One region of the Salinicola sp. 4072 genome, then DNA from elsewhere that is predicted to be linked to it. Evidence: predicted binding sites of a transcription regulator. Region 1 holds the regulator's gene; the other holds the start of a gene.

What was found. Region 1 encodes PhoB, which activates phosphate uptake and scavenging genes when phosphate is short. Its sites were predicted from a motif close to TGTCATANNNNTGTCANA; they were not measured.
Region 2: a site for PhoB is predicted at 2,156-2,173, ahead of R3F72_RS12310 (glycerophosphodiester phosphodiesterase). Genes of this name have one in related genera too.

The regions. Positions count from the first base shown of each region.
Region 1 is NZ_JAXOVV010000020.1:34,942-40,494, reverse strand. It holds gene R3F72_RS13600 (HU family DNA-binding protein) at 1-154, opposite strand, end outside; gene R3F72_RS13595 (NAD(P)/FAD-dependent oxidoreductase) at 324-1,526, opposite strand; gene R3F72_RS13590 (chorismate--pyruvate lyase family protein) at 1,563-2,213, shown strand; gene ubiA (4-hydroxybenzoate octaprenyltransferase) at 2,332-3,255, shown strand; gene phoB (phosphate regulon transcriptional regulator PhoB) at 3,407-4,096, shown strand; gene phoR (phosphate regulon sensor histidine kinase PhoR) at 4,105-5,457, shown strand.
Region 2 is NZ_JAXOVV010000017.1:15,982-21,534, forward strand. It holds gene ppsA (phosphoenolpyruvate synthase) at 1-157, shown strand, start outside; gene R3F72_RS12310 (glycerophosphodiester phosphodiesterase) at 265-2,079, opposite strand; gene R3F72_RS12315 (porin family protein) at 2,257-2,856, opposite strand; gene R3F72_RS12320 (hypothetical protein) at 2,853-3,176, opposite strand; gene R3F72_RS12325 (nucleoside-diphosphate sugar epimerase/dehydratase) at 3,175-3,543, shown strand; gene acnB (bifunctional aconitate hydratase 2/2-methylisocitrate dehydratase) at 3,680-5,553, opposite strand, start outside.

The DNA.
Region 1 (5,553 bases):
CCGTGAACGAACCGAAACCGATCAAAGTGACATCGCTACCCTTGGAAACCGTACCGGTGATCTCGTCGAGGATGACGTTCAACACCTGACTGGCCTTGTCCTTCGACAGATCCGCACGCTCGGCAATCGCCGCAGCGAGTTCTGGCTTACGCATAGAGCCCTCCTAGTTTGGCAATGGCGTCACCTGAAACGCCTCGCGTTTGAGACGAGTTGTTGTTCTCGATGAGGAACAACGCCCTCCGGTCGCATAATAGGCCGCTTGGGGCGCGGTTTGTCCAGCATCAGGTGACGATTCGTGGCTTATAGATCCGCAGCCACCGGGGCTAGCCTAGCAATGGGGGGGTCGCTCGCGCCAGTTCGACTTTACGACGAACGCAGTGCCCGGTCAGCGCAAAGCCCAGCAGGGCACCGTTGTCGTCCTCGGCCAGCGCAGTGAAATCGCCGCCTTCTCCCTCGATCCGCCATCGGCGGGGCGCCTTTTGCGGCGGCAGCGCGACCACCGGCAACAGCGGCGTCTTGACCACGATCGGCCAGCTTCCGTAGCTGACCTCGGTCGGCGTGCCGGTCAGCGTCGCCGCCAGTGCCTTGGCGCTGGCCTGCAGCGGCTGGACGTACATCGCGTTCAGGCCGTTACCCGGGGCGCCGAGGCCATCGACGCAGGCCACGTCTCCCAGCGCGAAGACGTTCGGGTCGCTGGTGGCGAGCCGGCGATCGGTGAGAATGCCCGCCGAAGACACCGCCAGCCCCGCGGCCTCGGCGAGCGCCGTCCGGGGCGTCAGTCCGGTTGCGATCAGCACCAGATCCGCTTCGAGGCTTTCGCCATCCTCCAGCGCCAGCGTCACGCCTTCGCCGTCGTCATGGAGCGCCGTCACCCGGCGTTCGAAAATGCTGCGGATGCCGGTCTCCTCGAACGCCTCGCCCAGCGCCCGCCCCAGCGGCGGCGGCAGCAGGCGGGCCAGCGGCGTCGCCTCGGGAGAGATCAGCGCCACCCGGTGGCCGCCGGCGTGCAGGTCGCTGGCGAATTCGCAGCCCACCAGGCCCGCGCCGATGATCGCGATGCGAGCCTGTCGCCCGGGGTGGCGATCCAGCACGCCACGCAGCCGCCGGTAGTCGTCGAGATCGTTGATCTGGAAGACCCGATCGTGCAGCGCGGGAGACACGTCGAACGGCTGCCGGGGCGCCGCGCCGGTGGCCAGTACCAGTTGGCCGTAGGGCAGGATTTCGGTGCCGATTCGCAGCTGGCGATTGGCGGTGTCGATGGCGTCCACCGTGGTATGGATGCGAACCCGGACCTGCAACGATTCGGCCACGCCCACCGCATCGCGTATCGCCAGCCTTTCCGCCGTCTGCCGCTTGGTGAAGGCGCTGGAGAGCAGCGGCTTGGTATAGTCCTCGCCGCTGTCTGCGCTGATCAGGGTGATCGGCCGCTCGGCATCGTGGCTTCGCACCGCCCGGGCCAGGCCCAGGCCGGCCATGCCGGTGCCGATGATCGTCAGTGGCGCAGTGGAATGATAGGATTGACTCATTACGGGGGCTCGTTCGGTCGGTCGTCTCGAGGCCTCATGGTACACTACGCTGCCTTCGAGCCGCGCCATCCCGCGGTTCCCGCCATTTTCACGGCGCTTTTCATGGTACTGCTCACGGAGTCGTTTCGCGTGCCCGCAACCTGCCACTGCCATGCCTTGTCATCCGCCGAACGATCCTGGCGCTGGATCCGCTGGTCTCCGGCCGCCGCTCAGCGCCCTCGCATGAGCACCGCCTGGTGGCAGTGGGTCGCCTCCACCGACTCCCTTACCGCACGGCTCATCGCGGCATCCGAGCGCCCGTTCCGGGTCAAGCTGATCCATCAGGGCGTCGAGCGGCCGCGCCGCGACGAAGCCCAGGCTCTGGGCCTCGCTCCCACCGAGGTGGCCTGGGTGCGCGAGGTGATGCTGATGAGCGGCGAACGGCCCTGGGTCGCGGCGCGCTCGATCGCACCGCTGGATCGCATAGGTTGTCGGCGCCTGCGGACGTTGGGGGAACGCTCGCTGGGCAGCTGGCTGTTCGCCCAGCACGATCTCCAGCGCGACCCGATCGAGGTGGCGCGGGTCTCGCCCGCCGGTGCCGGGCTCTGGCTACGCCGCTCGCGCTTTCGCCACGGCACCATCCAGTTGCTGGTCCAGGAGTGTTTCCAGCGTGACATGGCCGAGGACCTGGGCCTTTCTTCGACCTGAACGGCGGCCCACGAGCCGAACGACGATCCGGCCCGATTGCCCGTCCAGCCTCGAAGCGAGGCCGCAGTTGCAGTAAAGTCATTGCCGATTTTCAGGCCTTGCCGTTTCGGAGATTCGTATGTCCAGCGCCAACGATTCAGCCGCCCGACCCCGCGGCGATGGTCCCCCCGCTCTCCCCCGCGGCCTCGCCCGCCTGCCCGACTTCCTTCGCCTGACGCGTCTCGACAAGCCGATCGGCACCTGGCTGCTGATGTGGCCGACGCTGTGGGCGCTGTGGCTGGCCGCCGACGGCCTGCCGGATCGCGCCACGCTGATCATCTTCGTGCTCGGGGTCTACCTGATGCGCGCCGCCGGGTGCGTCGTCAACGACTACGCCGACCGCCATCTCGACGGCCACGTCAAACGCACCCGCGAGCGCCCGCTGGCGACCGGGCGGATCAGCGAAAAGGAAGCCAAGATCCTGTTCGCGGGCTTGGTAGTGCTGGCGTTCGTGCTGGTCTGCCTGACCAATCTCGCCACCGTGCTGCTCTCCTTCGTCGGCGTCGCGCTGGCGGCGATCTACCCGTTCATGAAGCGCTACACCCATCTGCCTCAGGTGGTGCTGGGCATGGCGTTCTCCTGGAGCATCCCCATGGCGTTCATGGCGGTGAGTCGCGAGGTGCCGCTGGATGCCTGGCTGCTGCTGGTCGCCAACGTCGCCTGGACCGTGGCCTACGATACCCAGTACGCGATGGTCGATCGCGACGACGACATCAAGATCGGGATCAAGTCCACCGCGCGGCTGTTCGGCCGGTGGGACAAGCGGATCATCGGCCTGCTGCAGCTGCTGACCCTGGCGCTGCTGGTCTGGGTCGGCACCCGGACCCAGTTGGGCGGGTTCTTCTGGCTGGGGCTGGCGGCGATGGCGGGCACCTTCGTCTACCAGCAGTGGCTGATTCGCGAACGCGAGCGTGATGCCTGCTTCCGCGCCTTTCTCAACAATTTCTGGTCCGGCCTGCTGCTGTTCGCGGGGCTGGTTCTCGCCCTGTGGCCGCTGGTCTGACCAAGCCGAGACTGAGCGGCTGGCGCGGTTGTCATATCGCTGTCATATTTTCACGATGTAATCGTCACCGTTCTGTCACGGCCGGAAGTTATCCCGGTGCGCCAATCGCGCATGGGGGAAAGCTCCCCGGCGGCTCACCCGAGGCATGCGCATGAGCTCCAAGACCGTACTCATCGTTGACGACGAAGCATCCATTCGCGAAATGATCGCCGTGGCGCTGGAGATGGCCGATTATCACGTGCTGGAGGCGGAAAACGCCCAGACCGGCCACGCCATGGCGCTGGACAAGAAGCCCGACCTGATCCTGCTCGACTGGATGATGCCCGGCACCAGCGGCATCGAACTGGCTCGGCGCCTGAAGCGCGAGGAAGCCACCGCCGAAATGCCGATCATCCTGCTCACCGCCAAGGGCGAGGAGGACAACAAGGTGCAGGGGCTGGAAGCCGGTGCCGACGACTACATCACCAAGCCGTTTTCGCCCCGCGAGCTGGTGGCCCGCCTCAAGGCGGTGCTGCGCCGGGCGACGCCGCCGGGCATCGAGGAGGCCGTCGAGGTCGCCGGCCTGCGTCTCGACCCTTCCAGCCACCGCGTCACCTCCCACGGCGGCGCGCTGGAGATCGGCCCCACCGAATACCGGCTGCTGCAGTTCTTCATGACCCACCAGGAGCGCGCCTACACTCGTAGCCAGCTGCTGGATCAGGTCTGGGGTGGCAACGTGTACGTGGAAGAGCGTACCGTCGATGTCCATATCCGCCGGCTGCGCAAATGCCTGGGCGAGGCGCACCAGCATCTGGTCCAGACCGTACGCGGCACCGGTTACCGTTTCTCGACCCGGGAGTGAGATAGGACGTGCGCTACTGGATCAACGAACTGTGGCGCCTCGGCTACATGCTGTTCGGGCTCGGCGCGATAGGCTTGCTGCTCGGTGAGCTGGGCGGCGAGCTGTTCGCCGGGCTGGGATGGGGCCTGGCGGCCGGCCTCGGGCTCTATGTCTTCCTGCATCTGCGCCACGTGCGCATGCTCTACGTCTGGCTGCTGAAGAACCCCCGCGAAGCACCGCCACCCGGCACCGGCGTCTGGGGTGACCTGTTCGACCGGCTCTACAACTACCAGAAGGCCCAGACGCAGCTGCAGCAGCGCCTGCGCGACATCCTGCGCCGTATCCAGGACTCCTGCGAGGCGATGCGTGACAGCGTGGTGATGCTCGACCCCAACGGCGATCTCGAGTGGTGGAACAGTGCCGCCTGCGACATGCTCGGCCTGCAGCCCGATCACGATCGCGGCCAGCCGATCACCAACTTTCTGCGCGATCCGCGCTTCATTGCCTATTTCGAGAGCGGCGACTACAGCGAGCCCCTGCTGATCCCCTCGCCGGTCCAGGCCAACCGCACCCTGCAGTTCCACCTCACCCTGTTCGGCGACAACGAACGCCTGCTGATGGCCCGCGACGTCAGCCGCCTGCACCAGCTGGAGATGATGCGCCGCGATTTCGTGGCCAATGTCTCCCACGAACTGCGCACGCCGCTGACGGTGCTGGCCGGCTATCTCGAGACCTATCTCGACCATGCCGACCAGCTCCCCGAGCGCTGGCAGCGCGGATTCGCGCAGATGCAGGCCCAGACCACCCGCATGCAGAATCTGGTGGAGGATCTGCTGCTGCTGTCGCGCCTGGAGATCGACAGCCCCGACGACGATCGCGATGTGCTCGATGTGGCCTCGCTACTCGAGGAGATTGCCGCCGATGCCCGCGATCTCAGCGCCGGCCGGCATCAGGTGGCAGTGGAGGCCGAGGCCTCGGGACGGCTGCTGGCGAACACCAAGGAGATCCGCAGCGCCATCTCCAACCTCGCGTTCAACGCCGTCCGCTACACGCCCGAGGGCAGTACCATCACCCTGCGCTGGAAACCCTGGCACGACGGCGCCGCCATCGAGGTCGAGGACAACGGCGACGGCTTCGACCCGATCCATATCCCCCGCCTGACCGAGCGCTTCTATCGCGTCGACAAGGGGCGCAGTGCCGCGACCGGCGGTACGGGGCTGGGGCTGGCTATCGTCAAGCACGTGCTGCTTCGCCATGATGCCAATCTGGAGATCGTCAGCCGCCCCGGTCTCGGCGCCCGTTTCCGCTGCGTGTTTCCGGCCTCACGCCTGGCGCCGGGCGCCTCTCGGCCAGCTTCCGCGCTTCCCGATAGCTCGGCCTGACCACGGGGCGTGACCCTGTCGCGAATGCCATCCGGCGTCGGCGGCGTTTCTCCCGCCACCGCATCGGGTTATGGTGGCGGCATCCAGCGATACGGA
Region 2 (5,553 bases), on a different contig from region 1:
GGCACAGGGCAAGTACGTGGGGATCTGCGGCCAGGGCCCGTCGGATCACCCGGAACTGGCCAAGTGGCTGATGGAGCAGGGGATCGATTCCGTGTCGCTGAACCCGGATGCAGTGCTGGAGACCTGGTTCATGCTGGCGGGCGAAACGCTGGGCTGAGCCCGACGACAGAACCACCGAGCCGGTGCGATACTCTCGCGCCGGCTTTTTTCTGCGCAGAGATATTGTCCGGGGCCGTTGGCATCTGTGCCGCGAGCTGCGTTGCCTCAGGTGCGAATCCAGTTGCGCAACTTCACCAGCAGCAGTTCGCCGTCGGACATCTCGCGGCGCGCTTCCAGAATGCCGGTCAACGCGTCGGGTCGATCGGTAATAATGTTGTCGACGCCCATGTCGATATAGCGCGACATGTCGCCAATCCCGTTAACGGTCCATACCGCGACTTCACGGCCCGTGTCGTGGATGGTTCTCAGCAAGCTCGGTGTGGCCTGAGTGTGGCGCAATCCGATGATATCGGCATCGGTGGTATTGAGCGCGCCGGGCAGCACGAACTGCAGAAAGAGCGTGGTGCGGATGTCGTCGTCGATCGTCTTGACCCGTTCGATGACCTCCGGCGACAGCGAGGCGAGGACGGCCCGGTCCGCCATGTCGGCAGCGTTCAACTGCGCGATCACCTTGCGGGTCAGTTCCTCGGCCGTGCCGGGCGCGGGCTTGAGCTCGACGTAGAGCCCGATACGGCCCCGCGCGTTGTCGAGAATCTGCTGAAAGGTCGGGATGCGTTCGCCGACGAAGGCATCGCCAAAGTAGGAGCCCACGTCGACCTGCTCGATCTCCGCCAGCGTCATGTCGCTGATCCGGCGATCGACGCCGGTCAGTCGGCTTAGATTGTCGTCGTGGGACACGACGATCCGGCCGTCACCGCTCAGACGCACGTCCAGCTCCAGGTAGTCGGCGCCGTCGGCAATGGCCTGGTTCATCGATGCCAGCGTATTCTCCGGCGCCACCAGCGAACTGCCGCGGTGGGCGGTGATGGTCACATGGTCGTTGATCTCGAAGCCATGCAGTATCCAGCCCGCCTGGCCGAGCGCAAAGATCAGCAGCAGGATCTCCGCGCCCCAGGCAATGAAGCCGGAGCGGTGTGGTGCCGGGGTAGGGCGGAATACCGGGGCGTGATCGCTGGCGCGGTGGTAGAGCGTGACGACCAGCATGCTATTGGCGGCGATACCCAGGAAAGTCAGGGCGATGGTGGCGAGAATATAGAGCGCCAAGTAAAGCAGCATGCCGGGAATCAGTACGCTGGCGCGCTCCGGCAGATGGCCCAACAGTGGACCGCCGAGGGAATTGAAAACCAGCGTGAAGCCGACCGGAAGCGCCGCCACCGCGATGGCCATGCCGACTGCCAGCAGCGCCATACGCCAACGTCGCCTCCGGGTCAGTTCGCGGCTGCGCTTCAGCGCGGCAACGGGTTTCAGGTTGTCGAGCATCATCGCCGGCAGTGCCAGGAACCAGCGAAAATAGAGGGCGGCGCTCAGCAGGACGAGGATCAGAAAGATGGGCGTGGCGACGGCCAGGAACTCCCACAGGACCGGCGGCTTGAGATGAATCAGGATGTAGGGTTCGATATCACCGAGCATGACGTCATAGAGGTGGGCCAGCCCTACGGCAAACGGCGCGGCCAGAAGCAGATGGCTGCCTACCTGAAGAAAGGTGAGCGCCACCAGCGCCGGGAATCGGCGCAACACGTGCCATAGCGAGCCCATGGCCGCCCGATAGCGGTTGCCGGCCGGGTTCGAGACGACGAGCATCATCCCGGCCTGTTGAAGGAAGATCACCAGGAAGCTGAGCCCCGTTGCCGTGAGCAGCCATATCAACCCCCAGGGCGAAAGCGCAACGTCCAAGATCTGACCGTTGCTGAGCACCGGGCGACCGATGCGGTGAAGCAGGCCGGAGAGGGTGTTGGCCGACAACGGCACCCAGACGGCCGATGCCAGCAGCGTGAAGAAGAGATGAAAGGCGACCAGCGAGCGCAGATGGACGCGAATCTGTCGGGCGATGTCCTGAATCAGTGATCGAGGGGCTAGCATGGCTTGGAGGCGGCGTTCCTTCCTGAATCGAGTGGGTGCGGCGGAGTAACGGCAAGGATGAATGGATTGTCAGTGTTGTCGTCAAACCGTCATCCGCGCAAGTCCAGGCGTGTCTGGCATCGAACGAAAAAGCCGCCCTTGGCGGACGGCTTGAAACGGTTCCGGGACAAGCACTGCCTAGAATTGCCAGCCTACCGAGGCGGTAAACGAATCCATTTCGTAATCGCTGTCGAAGTCGTAGCGTTCGTACTCCGCACGCAACAGCAGCGGATGGAAGTTGAGCTGGGCGCCGGCGCCGTAAACGGGATCGATGCCGTCGTTGTCGTCGAGATCGACTGAGGCGTTGCCAAGATGACCGTCAACATCGGTTTCCCACTTCGCCATGCCCGCCTTGGCGAAAAGCTCGAACCAATCGGTAATCGGTAATTTCCCGACCAGGCTGAGGCCATAGGCCTTGCTCTCGAGATCCGTATTCGACACATCATTACCCTTTAACCTGACCTTGCCGAGATCGGCGTAGAAGGCTTCGGTAGCGAAGTAGCGGTTGTATTCGTAGCCGACGAACGCCTTGTAGACGTTGTCGTCGTCATCGACATCGAAATCGTCGCTGCCGGATTCGATGAAGTCGCCGACATCGCTGTCATCGTTCTTCAGCGAGCTGAAACCGGTCCCTACGCCGAGATAGAGGCCGTCGGCATTGGCTGCCTGCGCTGTCGAAGCCAGGGCAACCAACGTTACGGAAGCCAGGGGGAGGGCGAGCAAAGCCTTGAATTTCACGTTGTGACTCCTTGTAGAAACTGTCGCGGTCCGTGTGTGTAGAGAGGTATCAAGCCTTCAGCATGAATGGTCTGCTCAGCCAATCGTGAGAGAGTATGGAAATCACGATTTGGGCAGACCGTGGCAAATATTGGCAGAACAGCGATGATACGCATACCCGTACATGGCCTCATGTAGACCGGAATGGCCGAGCAGACGTCGAAATCGACATGGCAGCCGCTGGAAAACGGGATAACCATCACGCCTTGCTTGTGCTTGCCAGAAGCTTTCCCATGACCGACAGTCACTTGTCTCCATTTTCCCATCAGGTCGAATGCCATGTTCTCTGCTATCAAACAATGGTTGCCAGCCTTCCGGACCGATAACAGAAAGCGCATCGTCATCTGTGGCAGTGATAGCGCGCACTATGGGCTGTTGCAACGACTTCGTTCCCACTGCGATGTCCTTGCGTTAGTCACCACCGAACCCTGGCAGCACGGTATTCGTCTCGACGACGTGCCGCTTCGCTATCCCAGCGAAGTGCCGTCTCTCTACCGTCGCCTATCCATCGACTACCTGGTCATTGCCACGGAAGACGACCGACTGGAAATAAAGCGTGCCACGGCCGACGATGCGCATTGGCAGCCGCAATGGCGTGTCGGCGAGTCGCTATTGGAGGAACTCGGTGCGAGGGAGCGGCAGCGTTAGTCTTGTCACGATGCCCGTTCGCCACCAGTAAGGTGAAACCGGGCATCCGGCGAAATGAAGAGACAAAAAAAACGCCCCGCATGGCGGGGCGTTTCGGTGACCTCTTCTTGAAGCTGCGAGCATCGGAAGAGACGTGTCAGGCTTCCTGGGCGACCGGAATGACAGTAGCGGCCGCTTTCTGGAAATCCTCTATCTCATGGAAGTTCAAGTAGCGGTAGATTTCTCCCGCCATGGCATTGAACTCGCCCATGGTAGCTTTGTACTCCTCGACCGTTGGCAGGCGACCTTCGACGGCAGCGATTGCCGCGAGCTCTGCCGATGCCAGGTAGACATCGGCGCCGTCGCCCAGACGGTTGGGGAAGTTACGGGTAGAGGTGGATACGACGGTGGATTTCGGCGCCACGCGTGCCTGGTTACCCATGCACAGCGAGCAGCCCGGCATTTCCATGCGCGCGCCCGCCTTGCCGTAAATACCGTAGTAACCTTCCTCGGTCAGCTGATGTTGGTCCATCTTGGTCGGCGGCGCAAGCCACAGACGCGTCTTCAGGCTACCGGCGGGCTGCTTCTCGAGCAGTTTGCCGGCGGCACGGAAGTGACCGATGTTGGTCATGCACGAACCGATGAACACTTCGTCGATCTGGGTGCCGGCCACTTCGGAGAGCAGGCGGGCGTCGTCCGGATCGTTGGGTGCGCACAGCACCGGCTGGTCGATCTCGGCCAGGTCGATCTCGATGACCGCGGCGTATTCGGCGTCGGCATCGGCACGCATCAGGCTCGGATCGGCCAGCCAGGCTTCCATCGCCTCGATGCGGCGTTCCAGCGTGCGGCGATCGCCGTAGCCTGCGCTGATCATCCACTTCAGCAGCGTGACGTTGGAGTTCAGATACTCGGTAACGCGATCTTCACCCAGCGTAATGGTACAACCGGCGGCGCTGCGCTCCGCGGAAGCATCGGAAAGCTCGAAGGCCTGCTCGGCGGTGAGATCTTCCAGACCTTCGATTTCCAGAATGCGGCCGGAGAAGATGTTCTTCTTACCGGATTTGGCGACGGTCAGATGGCCCTGCTGGATAGCGTAGTAGGGAATCGCATGGACCAGGTCGCGCAGGGTGATGCCCGGCTGGCGCTCGCCCTTGAAGCGCACCAGCACCGATTCCGGCATATCCAGCGGCATCACGCCGGTGGCGGCGGCAAAGGCCACTAGGCCCGAGCCCGCCGGGAAGGAGATGCCCATCGGGAAGCGGGTGTGCGAGTCGCCGCCGGTGCCGACGGTATCGGGCAGCAACATACGGTTGAGCCAGGAGTGGATGATGCCGTCGCCAGGACGCAGCGAGACGCCGCCACGGTTCATGATGAAGTCGGGCAGGGTGTGATGCGTCTCGACGTCTACCGGCTTCGGGTAGGCCGCCGTGTGACAGAAGGACTGCATGACCAGATCGGCCTGGAAGCCGAGGCAGGCCAGATCCTTCAGCTCGTCCCGCGTCATCGGGCCGGTGGTGTCCTGAGAACCGACGGTGGTCATCTTCGGTTCGCAGTACATGCCCGGGCGAACGCCATCCATGCCGCAGGCCTTGCCGACCATCTTCTGCGCCAGGGTGAAACCCTTGCCGGTGTCGACCGGCTGCTCCGGCTTGCGGAAGATGTCGGAGTCCGGCAGCCCGAGCTCGTTGCGGGCCTTCTCGGTCAGACCGCGACCGATGATCAGCGGGATACGGCCGCCGGCACGGACTTCGTCGAGGATGACCTGGGTCTTGAGCTGGAAGGTGGAGACGACTTCGTCGCTGTCGTGCCGGGTCACCTTGCCTTCGTAGGGATAGACGTCGATGACGTCGCCCATCTCGAGCTTGTCGACATCCATTTCGATCGGCAGGGCGCCGGCATCTTCCATAGTGTTGAAGAAGATGGGAGCGATCTTGCCGCCGAAGCAGAAACCGCCGGCGCGCTTGTTGGGCACGTGGGGAATGTCGTCGCCGAAGAACCACAGCACCGAGTTGGTGGCGGACTTGCGCGAGG